Regions from separate parts of the Pseudomonas sp. GW460-LB5 genome, predicted to be linked through region 2. Evidence: predicted binding sites of a transcription regulator. Region 2 holds the regulator's gene; the other holds the start of a gene.
The links. Region 2 encodes sigma-54, which starts transcription at its own class of promoters, with help from an activator protein. Its sites were predicted from a motif close to ANTGGCATNNANNTTGCTNT; they were not measured.
Positions count from the first base shown of each region.

Region 1 (5,980 bases), on a different contig from region 2:
TTTTCGGCATTGCCCGCCGCGGTGTTGCCGCGCACGCCGCCCGTGACGGACGGAGAGTTATTCAAACGACTGAAGTCGATGACCATGATCAGGAACCTCTGGGTATTTGGACGCTTGCCTTGTTTTCGGCCAGCCCGAAAGAAACTTTAGGCACAAATGCTTGGCCGCCTGTCAGCAAGCTCGCCAACCCGTTCTCTGACACAGTTTAGGAAAAGCGGTTCCTCCCTGCCAGCGCAATCTGTGGCGGGCTACATGCTCACCTCGACCTGGCCCGGGCCCGTCACCCTGGCCTTGACCACCCGTTTGGAATTCAGGTTGCGTACCCGTATCTGTTCGCTCAGGCCGCCTTTGCTCAGGGCCTCGCCCGGCATGCGCACGCTCAGGCTGCCGCTGCGGGCGATGATCACCACCTGGTCGCCCTTGCGCACCACCTCGGCCTGCTCCAGATGTTGCGGGGTAAGTACCTGGTCGATCACCGTGGGGCGCAGCATCTTCATGCCCACTGCCTGGTCCAGTTCGGTCAGAAAACCCTGGCCAAGGGTGCCGACATCGCGCTCGCGCAGGGCCACGTCGCCTTCGCCCACTGTGTTGTCGCGCTTGAGCGGGCGGGTGACCACCACCACGTCGCGGAACAGCCGTACCGTGGCCGGGACAAACACCGTCCACGGGGCCGCACTGTCGCAGCGCACCCGTACCGTTACCCGGCCAAGTGGCAGGGAAGGGCTTTCCAGCGAGGCGTCCAGCTGCTGGCTGCACAACGGCATGCGCAGGCGTGGGTCCAGCGGGTTGACCTGGATTTCATAGCGGCCGGGGGTCTGGGTGGTAGCCAGGTAATCTTCGACGGTGAATTCAAGAAACCCTTGGGTGACACCGATAAGCTGTTCAGGCAAGGTGAGCGCGTCCGCTACCGTGCGAACGCCGGGCACCAGCAGGCACAACGTGGCCAGCGAGCCCGTCAGCAGGCGCGTCAATCGTCGGAAAAATGTCGTTTTCGTATGCATGACGCTCAAAAAAGCAAAGCCCGTGCCGACTCGTAACCTGAGTTGCAACGAAAGGCTGAAAGATAAGGAGTCTGGCATGGCGGGTGTTATGGATTCGGTCAACCAGCGCACGCAGCTGGTGGGGCAGAATCGCCTGGAATTGCTGCTGTTCCGCCTCAACGGCGAACAGCTTTACGGCATCAACGTGTTCAAGGTCAGGGAAGTGCTGCAATGCCCTGCGCTGACCCTGCTGCCCAAGGCGCACCCGGTGGTGCGTGGCGTTGCCAACATTCGCGGGGCGACCATCCCGATCCTCGACTTGTCGATGGCCACCGGGTTGCGGCCGCTGCAGGAAGAGACGCGCAACAGCTTCGTGATCATCACTGAGTACAACACCAAGACCCAGGGCTTTCTGGTGCACTCGGTGGAGCGCATCGTCAACATGAACTGGGAAGAGATCCATCCGCCACCCAAGGGCACCGGCCGTGACCACTACCTGACGGCGGTCACCCGGGTGGACAACCGCATGGTCGAGATCATCGATGTGGAGAAGGTGCTGGCCGAAGTGTCGCCGTCGTCCGAGTCGGTCTCGGCCGGGGTGATCGATGCCGAGACGCAGGACAAGGCCGTGCTGATGCGGGTGCTGACCGTGGACGATTCGTCGGTGGCACGCAAGCAGGTCAGCCGCTGCCTGCAGACCGTGGGGGTGGAGGTGGTGGCGCTCAATGATGGCCGTCAGGCCCTGAACTACCTGCGCCAGCTGGTGGAGGAGGGCAAAAAGCCGGAAGAAGAGTTCCTGATGATGATCTCGGACATTGAAATGCCGGAAATGGACGGCTATACGCTAACGGCGGAGATCCGCAGCGACCCGCGCATGCAAAAATTGCACATCTGCCTGCATACTTCGCTTTCCGGGGTGTTCAACCAGGCAATGGTCAAGAAGGTCGGTGCCGATGACTTCCTGGCCAAGTTCAAGCCGGACGACCTGGCCCAGCGGGTGGTCGACCGGATCAAGGCAGCGCATTGAAGCAGCCGGGGGCACGCCCCCGGCACCAGTGATTGAAAAGAGGCGGCAAGAGTGTCTACGGGTAATTTGGATTTCGAACAGTTCCGGGTATTCCTGGAGAAAGCCTGTGGCATCCTGCTGGGCGAGAATAAGCAGTACCTGGTTTCCAGCCGTCTCAACAAGCTGATGGAGCAACAGGGCATCAAGAGCCTGGGCGAACTGGTGCAACGCATCCAGGCCCAGCCGCGCGGTGGTTTGCGTGAGCAGGTGGTGGATGCGATGACCACCAACGAAACCCTGTGGTTTCGCGATACCTACCCGTTCGAAGTGCTGAAGAACAAGGTGATTCCCGAGTTCATCCGCAACAACCCCGGCCAGCGCCTGCGCATGTGGTCGGCGGCCTGTTCGTCGGGCCAGGAGCCGTATTCCATTTCGATGGCCATCGACGAGTTCGAGCGCAGCAACCTTGGCCAATTGAAGATGGGCGCGCAGATCGTTGCCACCGACCTGTCCGGCACCATGCTGACCAACTGCAAGACCGGTGAGTATGACAGCCTGGCCATCGCCCGCGGCTTGTCCCAGGAGCGCCTGCAGCGCTACTTCGACCCCAAGGGGCCGGGGCGCTGGGCGGTCAAGCCGGCGATTCGCAGCCGCGTCGAATTCCGCTCGTTCAACCTGCTCGACAGCTATGCCGCCCTGGGCAAGTTCGACATCGTGTTCTGCCGCAACGTGCTGATTTACTTCTCGGCGCAGGTGAAACGGGACATCCTGCTGCGCATTCACAGCACACTGAAGCCAGGTGGCTACCTGTTCCTTGGTGCTTCGGAAGCGCTGAACGGGTTGCCGGACCATTACCAGATGGTCCAGTGCAGCCCGGGGATCATCTACCAGGCCAAGTAATCAAGAAGGCTGGCAGCGAAAACTGCCGGCCTTTTTGCTGTATGTGCCGGCCTCTTCGCGGGTAAACCCGCTCCCACAGGTTCGGTGCCGCCCTCAGGCCTTGCACGGGTCCTTGTGGGAGCGGGTTTACCCGCGAAGGGGCCGGCACAGGAAAATCCCTGACGTCAATTTTTTGATTTGCCGCATTTGCCGCCCGGCAATTGCCGCTTTCGCCGCCGTGGGCGGAAGGCCTTTGCCGCTTTTCTGGCATCACCCTGACAGCACTGCGCCTCGTAGCCCCGTATTTGCGGGCTTTGCATGGGTTGGCACAGCCCTTGCTATACCTTGCTCAACGATATTCCGGTCAACCTCCGAAGGTTTCCCCGACATGAGCATCAGCTTCGACAAGGCGCTTGGTATTCACGAAAAGGCTCTGGGCTTCCGCGCCCAGCGCGCCGAAGTGCTGGCCAACAACATCGCCAACGCCGACACGCCCAACTACAAGGCGCGTGACATGGACTTCGCCTCTGTGCTGGCCGCCGAAAGCGACAAGCAGCAAAGCGGCCGTTTCGCCATGGACCGCACCAATAGCCGCCACATCGAAGCCGAAGGCCTCGCCATCGCAGCCGACGATACCCTCAAGTACCGCACGCCGCTGCAGCCGTCGATCGACCAGAACACCGTGGACGCGCAGATCGAGCAATCGAACTATACCGAAAACGCCATTGGCTTCCAGGCCAGCTTCACCTTGCTCAACAGCAAATTCAAAGGGCTGGTATCGGCCCTGCGGGGAGAATGACCATGTCCCTTTCCAGTGTCTTCAATATTGCCGGTAGCGGCATGAGCGCGCAGAACACGCGCCTTAACACCGTCGCTTCCAACATTGCCAACGCCGAAACCGTTTCTTCGAGCATCGACCAGACGTACCGCGCCCGCCACCCCGTGTTCGCCACCACCTTCCAGGATGCGCAAGCCGGCAGCAGCCAGTCGCTGTTCGAAGACCAGGGCGAAGCAGGGCAGGGCGTGCAGGTAAAAGGCATCGTCGAGGATCAGAGCACCCTGGAAGCACGCTACGAGCCCAATCATCCGGCGGCGAACAAGGACGGCTACGTCTATTACCCGAACGTCAATGTGGTCGAGGAGATGGCAGACATGATCTCCGCCAGCCGTGCGTTTCAGACCAACGCCGAGCTGATGAACACGGCCAAGAGCATGATGCAGAAAGTCCTGACCCTGGGGCAGTGATAGGAAGCCGACATGACCACCACCAATTCCACCTCTGACGTCAGCAGCGCGTACCTGACCTCGCTGCAGAAGCAGACGTCGAAGACCGACAGCAGCACCGGCGCTGCCGGCAGCGCGCTGGGCAAAGATGCTTTTCTGCAGTTGCTGGTTACCCAGATGAAGAACCAGAACCCGCTCGATCCACAGGAAAACGGCGAGTTCGTGGCGCAGCTGGCGCAGTTCAGCAGCCTCGAGAGCATGCAGTCGCTGAACGATTCTGTGACCTATATCGCGGCAGGGTTGCAGTCTTCCCAGGCGTTGCAGGCCTCGTCACTGGTCGGGCGCAATGTGATTGTCCAGACCGACAAGGCTGTGGTCGACACCAGCAAGGATATGAAAGGCACGGTCAACCTGACGTCGTCCAGCACCGCCACCTCGGTGGGCATCTACGACAAGGATGACAAGCTGGTACGCACCCTCGACCTGGGTACCCAGAAAGCCGGCAAGGTCGACTTTACCTGGAATGGCCTGAACGACGACGGCGAAGCGGCGCCAGCCGGTACCTACACCTTCAAGGCCACCGCTTCGATCGACGGCAAGGCCACGGCCATGACCACCAACCTGCCGGCCTCCGTTACCAGTGTGACCATGGGCACCAACGGTTCTGAGATGACGCTCAACCTGGCTGGGCTGGGCAGTGTTGCGCTTTCCAAAATCCAAAGCATCGGCATCTAGGGCCTGAGCAAAACGACAGGAGTTACACATGTCTTTCAATACCGGCCTTAGCGGCCTCTATGCAGCGAACAAGGCCCTGAACGTTACCGGCAACAACATTGCCAACGTTGCCACTACTGGCTTCAAGTCCTCGCGCGCCGAGTTCGCCGACCAGTATTCCAACTCCATCCGCGGCACCAGTGCCGGCAAGAACGTGGTCGGCACGGGTGTGAAGACTGCCGCTGTGTCGCAATTGTTCACGCCGGGCAACATCAATGGCACCGGCCAGGCGCTGGACATGGCCATCGATGGCAACGGCTTCTTCGTGATGAACGACAACGGCTCGAAGATCTACACACGTGCCGGTGCTTTCTACAGCGACAAGGACGGCTACGTGGTCAACTCGTCGGGCGCCAACCTGCAAGGTTATGCAGTGGATGCCAACGGCAAGATCGTCCAGGGCGTGCTGACCAACCTGCAGATCGACACCTCGAACCTGACGCCCAACCCGACCGGGCGCATCTCCGAGAACGTCAACCTCAACTCCACTGCGACTGCGCCCAGCCAGACGCCGTTCGATCCGACCAATACCAGCACCTATAACTACACGTTCAATACCGACGTGTATGACAGCCAGGGTAACGCGCACCAGCTGAACCAGTACTTCGTCAAGGACGCCACCAGCAACTCCTGGACCATGTACACCACCATCGACGGGCGCAACCCTGCCAACCCGGCCTCGACCACGCCGCTGGCCAACAATCTGCCGTTCAAGTCTGACGGCACCCTGGATTCTGCCTCGATGACGGCAGGCCCGGTGGCCGGTGGCATGACCATCGCGGCCAACAAGACCTTCACCCTCGACAACTGGATCCCGGCACAGAAGAACGCCGCCGGTGTGTGGAGCGCCAACGGCGCTACCGCCAACGTCGCCGGGGTGAACCTGGACATGCTCGGTACCACCCAGTACAACGCAGCCTCCGCCACCACTGCCAAGAGCCAGGATGGCTTTGCCACGGGTGAGCTCTCGGGCCTGACCATCGACGAAAGCGGCAATATGTTCGCCAACTTCACCAATGGCCAGGACAAGGTGATCGGCCAGGTGGCGATCGCCAACTTTGCCAACCTGCAGGGCCTGACCCCGGTGGGTGGCACCAGCTGGAAAGAATCCTATGGC
Region 1 covers NZ_JBWKXT010000018.1:44,919-50,898, reverse strand. The annotation lists gene flgM (flagellar biosynthesis anti-sigma factor FlgM) at 1-86, opposite strand, end outside; gene flgA (flagellar basal body P-ring formation chaperone FlgA) at 249-1,001, opposite strand; gene AC07XM_RS13340 (chemotaxis protein CheV) at 1,078-2,007, shown strand; gene cheR (protein-glutamate O-methyltransferase CheR) at 2,059-2,886, shown strand; gene flgB (flagellar basal body rod protein FlgB) at 3,254-3,664, shown strand; gene flgC (flagellar basal body rod protein FlgC) at 3,667-4,110, shown strand; gene flgD (flagellar hook assembly protein FlgD) at 4,123-4,824, shown strand; gene flgE (flagellar hook protein FlgE) at 4,853-5,980, shown strand, end outside.
Region 1: a site for sigma-54 is predicted at 3,188-3,207, ahead of flgB (flagellar basal body rod protein FlgB). Genes of this name have one in related genera too.

Region 2 (5,980 bases):
TTGGGCAGGCAGCGCACATCGAACACCAGGTCCGCATCGACCGGCATGCCCCGCTTGAAACCGAACGACTCGACAAGGAACGCGGTGCCAGGCTCGGGCTGGTTGAGCAGGCGCAGCTTGATCGAATCACGCAGTTGATACAGGTTCAGGTTGGTGGTGTCGATCTTCAGGTCAGCCAGGTCGGCGATCGGCCCCAAAAGCTCGCTCTCGACGCGGATCGCCTCGGCCAGCGAGCGGTTGGCATTGGTCAATGGGTGGCGTCGGCGGGTTTCCGAAAAGCGCTTGAGCAGCATGCCTTCGTCGGCATCCAGGAACAGCACATCACACTGGATATTGCGCGCGCGGGCTTCTTCGAGCAATTCGGGGAAGCGCGTCAGGTGGCTGGGCAGGTTACGTGCGTCGATCGACACTGCAACCTTCGGTTGCAGCAGTTCGGTGTTGATCAGCGCCTCTTCCGCCAGCTCCGGCAAGAGCGCGGCGGGCAGGTTGTCAATGCAGTAGAAACCATTGTCTTCCAGGACATCGAGGGCGGTACTCTTGCCGGAGCCGGACCGGCCGCTGACAATGATCAAGCGCATGTTCAGTGCTCGTTCTGTTCGTCCAGGACTACCTGGAAGAGGGCCTCGTTACTGCTGGCGCTACGCAAGCGATCACGAACTTCCTTGCGATCAAGCATGCTGGCAATCTGGCGCAGCAGTTCCAGGTGGGCATCGGTAGCGGCTTCAGGCACCAGCAAGACGAACAGCAGGTCCACGGGCGCGCCATCGATGGCGTCGTATTCGATTGGGGCGTCCAGGTGCAGCAGGGCACTGACCGGTGCGGAGCAACCTTCAAGCCGGCAGTGAGGGATGGCGATGCCATTGCCGAAACCGGTCGAGCCGAGTTTTTCGCGGGCGACCAGTTTTTCGAAGACGTCTTGCATCTCCAGTTCTGGCACTTGATCGGCGATGAGGTTCGCAACCGTTTCCAAGGCGCGCTTTTTACTGCCGCCCGGCACGTTCACGAGGGAACGGCCGGGGGTCAGGATGGTTTCAAGTCGGATCATGGATGAGGGGGATCAGCGGGCAGCTGCACCTTGCAGCAGGCTTTGCTGTTTTTCCTTGTGTTTTTTCAGTTGGCGGTCGAGCTTGTCGGCCAAGGCGTCGATGGCTGCATACATGTCTTGGTCTTCGGCATTGGCAACCACTTCACCGCCAGGAATCTGCAGGGTCGCTTCGACCTTCTGCTGCAGCTTCTCGACTTTCATGATGACCTGCACGTTGGTGATCTTGTCGAAGTGACTTTCCACGCGGGCGAGCTTTTCAAGCACATAATCGCGCAGTGGCTGGGTGACTTCTACATGCTGTCCACTGATATTGACTTGCATACAGCTTCTCCTTTATTGCCCGTGCATAAAGAGGCAGGTCTTGCACCTGCCCCACAAACGCTGTGGCGCATCTCAGGGGCTACATCAGTCGCTTGCGTTCGCTCGACGGTGCTATGCCGAGCGACTCGCGGTACTTGGCGACGGTGCGACGGGCTACCTGGATGCCTTGTGCCTCCAGTAAACCAGCGATCTTGCTGTCACTCAATGGCTTTTTCTGATTTTCCGCTGCAACCAGTTTTTTGATGATCGCGCGGATCGCTGTAGACGAGCATTCTCCGCCTTCGGAGGTGCTGACGTGGCTGGAGAAAAAGTATTTCAGTTCGTAGATGCCACGCGGGGTGTGCATGTATTTTTGCGTGGTAACCCGAGAGATGGTCGACTCATGCATCCCCACCGCTTCGGCGATGTCATGCAGCACCAGCGGCTTCATTGCTTCATCACCATGGTCGAGGAAACCGCGCTGGTGCTCGACGATCTGCGTGGCAACCTTCATCAGGGTTTCGTTGCGGCTTTGCAGGCTCTTGATGAACCAGCGCGCTTCCTGCAACTGGTTGCGCATGAAGGTGTTGTCGGCACTGGTGTCGGCGCGGCGCACGAAGCCTGCGTATTGCGGGTTGACCCGCAGGCGCGGGATGGCTTCCTGGTTCAGCTCCACCAGCCAGCGGTCGCTGTCTTTGCGCACGATGACGTCGGGCACCACGTACTCGGGTTCGCTGGACTCGATCTGTGAGCCAGGGCGCGGGTTGAGGCTTTGTACCAGCTCGATGACCTGGCGCAGCTCGTCTTCCTTGATTTTCATGCGCCGCATCAGCTGGCTATAGTCGCGGCTGCCGAGCAGGTCGATGAAATCGGTGACCAAGCGCTTGGCTTCGGTCATCCACGGAGTGTTGGCAGGCAGCTGGCGCAGTTGCAGCAGCAGGCATTCACCCAGGTTACGGGCGCCGACGCCGGCCGGTTCGAACTGCTGGATACGGTGCAGCACCGCTTCGACCTCGTCCAGCTCGATATCCAGCTCCGGGTCGAAACCGGCGCAGATTTCCTCAAGGGTGTCTTCCAGGTAGCCCTGGCCGTTGATGCTGTCGATGAGGGTAACGGCGATCAGGCGGTCGGTGTCGGACATCGGCGCCAGGTTCAGTTGCCACAGCAGGTGGCTTTGCAGGCTTTCGCCGGCCGATGTGCGGGTGGTGAAGTCCCACTCATCGTCATCGTTGCTCGGCAGGCTGCTGGCGCTGGTCTGGTAGATGTCTTCCCAGGCGGTATCGACCGGAAGCTCGTTGGGGATCCGCTCGCCCCACTCGCCATCTTCCAGGTTGTCGGCACTGACGGTGCTTTCCTGAAAGCTGTTGTCCTGGGCTTCGGCTGCCGGCTTGTTCTCGGCGTTGTCCGCCATCGGGTCGCTGTTGTCGAAGTCCTCGCCGTCTTCCTGACGTTCGAGCATCGGGTTCGACTCCAGCGCTTCCTGGATTTCCTGTTGGAGGTCCAGGGTGGAAAGCTGGAGCAGACGGATGGCCTGTTGCAACTGCGGTGTCATCGTCAGTTGCTGGCCCATTTTTAGGACGAGCGATGGTTTCATGGCTGGGGCTTAATACCTTGTTCGCCGGCGCGCATGCGCCATCCACTACACGAGGGCGCCGGGGCGCCAGATCAAGCAAGTTTTATGCCTTAAATTGTAGCGTTTGCCTAGAGCACTGTAACAACTTTACCCGCGGTTTCACGGCTATGTGCCAGTGCTCCAGGCGCATCCCCTGGGTCAGAGCCGGAACTCGTGGCCCAGGTAAACCTCTTTGACCAGGTCGTTGGCCAGGATGGTCTCGGCATCGCCTTCAGCGATCAGCCGGCCATCATTGACGATATAGGCGGTCTCGCAGATATCCAGCGTCTCGCGCACGTTGTGGTCGGTAATCAGCACACCGATGCCCTTGGCCTTGAGGTGGTGGATGATCTGCTTGATGTCACCAACCGAGATCGGGTCGACACCGGCGAAGGGTTCGTCCAGCAGGATGAACTTGGGTGCGGTTGCCAGGGCGCGGGCAATCTCGACGCGGCGGCGTTCACCACCGGAAAGGCTCATGCCGAGGTTGTCGCGAATATGGCTGATGTGGAACTCCTGCAGCAGGCTTTCCAGCTCTTTGCGGCGGCCGTCGCGGTCGAGGTCCTTGCGGGTCTCGAGAATGGCCATGATGTTGTCGGCCACCGACAGTTTACGGAAGATCGAGGCTTCCTGCGGCAAGTAGCCGATGCCGGCACGGGCGCGGCCGTGCATGGGCTGGTGGCTGACATCGAGGTTGTCGATGAGCACGCGCCCCTGCTCGGCCTGGACCAGCCCGACAATCATGTAGAAGCAGGTGGTCTTGCCGGCGCCGTTGGGGCCGAGCAGGCCGACGATCTGGCCACTGTCGATCGACAGACTGACATCACGTACGACCTGCCGCCCCTTGTAGCTCTTGGCCAGATGCTGGGCTTTGAGGGTTGCCATTTACTCGGCCTTCTTCTTGGGCTGGATCACCATGTCGATGCGCTGACGTGGCTGGGTCACGTTGCCACCACGACCGGCGGTCGCCACCTGGGACTTGGTGTTGTAGACGATCTTCTCGCCTTCGGTCGTGTTGCCCTCGTTTTCGACCTTGGCGCGGTCGGTGAGGATCACGGTGTCTTTCTGCGCCTGGTACTGGATTGTCACTGCCCAGCCTTTCATCTTGTCTGGCTTGGCAGCGCTCTGTTGTTGCTCGAAGTAGGCCAGGTTGCCGACCGAGGTGACTACATCGATGTCGCCGTTGGCGGCGCGGGTCATGGTCACGGTGTTGCCTTTGATCATCATCGAACCTTGGGTGATGATCACGTCACCGGTATAGGTGGCCACGCCTTGCTTGTCATCCAGATGGGCCTGGTCGGCCTGGATGCGGATCGGCTGATCACGGTCATTCGGCAGTGCGAAGGCGCTCGCGCTTCCCAGTGCTGCGCTCAGGCTGAGCAAAAGGGGGAGGGTTTTAACGAGCCTCATACTGTCCTCTTACGTTAGAGAGCAGGTCCATCCTGCTTTCTTTCAAATACGCTTTCATTCCTTTGCCCGTAGTCGTGCCACCGGCGCCGTCGATTCTAACGGCTTGCTCGGTCTGCGCATATTGCTTCTGCGGGAACACGGTCATGCGTGAACTGGTAATGATGGTTTCACGCTGTTTTTCGTCGATGCGTGCAATCCGTACCTTGTCGATCAGCTCGACCTCGGTGCCGTCCGGGTTGACCTCGGCGCGGGTGCTTTGCACGTGCCACGGGTATTGGGTGCCGCGGTACAGGTGCAGGTCCGGCGTAGTCACCAAGGTGATTTCGCTGGTCTTCATGTGCTCGACCTTGTCGGCGGTCATTTCGTACTGCAGCTTGCCGTCGGGCAGAAATTGCACACTGTGGGCGTTGATCGCATAGTAGTCGATGGCGCTTTCGTCGACCTGGGCCACCGGCTTGTCGAGGAAGCTTTCCGGGCTGACATTCCAGTAGCCGACCGCCGCCAGCAGGGCGGCGATCACTGCTAGCAGCGCAATATTGCGGGCTTTCTTGCTGAACATGGGCAGCCTTACAGGTAGTTGGCGTTGGCAGCGTCCAGGGTACCCTGGGCCTGCATGATCAGTTCGCAGAATTCACGGGCTGCGCCTTCGCCGCCGCGTGCCTGGGTCACGCCGTGAGCGTGCTGGCGAACAAACGGGGCGGCGCTGGCCACGGCCATGCCCAATGCCACCCGGCGAATGACCGGCAGGTCGGGCAGGTCATCGCCCAGGTAGGCCACTTGATCATAGCTTAGGCCCAGTTCGGCGAGCAGGCCGTCAAGCACGACCAATTTGTCCTGGCGGCCCTGGTACAGGTGCGGGATGCCGAGGTTTTTCGCCCGGCGCTCGACCACAGGGGTTTTGCGCCCGCTGATGATCGCGGTGGTCACACCCGAGGCCATGAGCATCTTGATGCCCTGGCCGTCGAGGGTATTGAAGGTCTTGAACTCGCTGCCATCTTCGAGGAAGTACAGGCGCCCGTCGGTGAGCACGCCGTCTACGTCGAACACTGCCAGCTTGATGGCTTTGCCGCGTTGCATGAGGTCCTGGTTCATTCCATCGCTCCTTACATTACACCGGCGCGCAGCAGGTCGTGCATGTTCAGGGCGCCGGTCGGGCGGCCCTCGCGGTCCACCACCACCAGTGCGCTGATCTTGTGGTCTTCCATGATCTTCAGGGCTTCGGCAGCGAGCATGTCGGCGCGGGCCGTTTTGCCGTGCACGGTCATGACCTGGTCGACCAGGGTGGTGTGTACGTCGATGTTGCGGTCCAGGCTGCGGCGCAGGTCGCCGTCGGTGAAGATCCCGGCCAGCGTGCCGTCGGCTTCGACGATCACGGTCATGCCCAGGCCTTTGCGGGACATTTCAAGCAGCGCATCCTTGAGCAGGGTGCCGCGGGCTACCTGGGGCAGCTCGTCGCCGCTGTGCATCACGTTCTCGACCTTGAGCAGCAGGCGACGGCCCAGTGCACCGCCCGGGTGCGAGAAGGCAAAGTCTTCAGCGGTGAAGCCGCGGGCTTCGAGCAGGGCGATGGCCAGGCAGTCGCCCAGCACCAGCGATGCCGTGGTGGAGGAGGT
Region 2 covers NZ_JBWKXT010000026.1:25,490-31,469, forward strand. The annotation lists gene rapZ (RNase adapter RapZ) at 1-578, opposite strand, end outside; gene ptsN (PTS IIA-like nitrogen regulatory protein PtsN) at 581-1,045, opposite strand; gene hpf (ribosome hibernation-promoting factor, HPF/YfiA family) at 1,058-1,366, opposite strand; gene AC07XM_RS16715 (RNA polymerase factor sigma-54) at 1,446-2,939, opposite strand; gene lptB (LPS export ABC transporter ATP-binding protein) at 3,117-3,842, opposite strand; gene lptA (lipopolysaccharide transport periplasmic protein LptA) at 3,843-4,367, opposite strand; gene lptC (LPS export ABC transporter periplasmic protein LptC) at 4,354-4,926, opposite strand; gene AC07XM_RS16735 (KdsC family phosphatase) at 4,935-5,459, opposite strand; gene AC07XM_RS16740 (KpsF/GutQ family sugar-phosphate isomerase) at 5,471-5,980, opposite strand, start outside.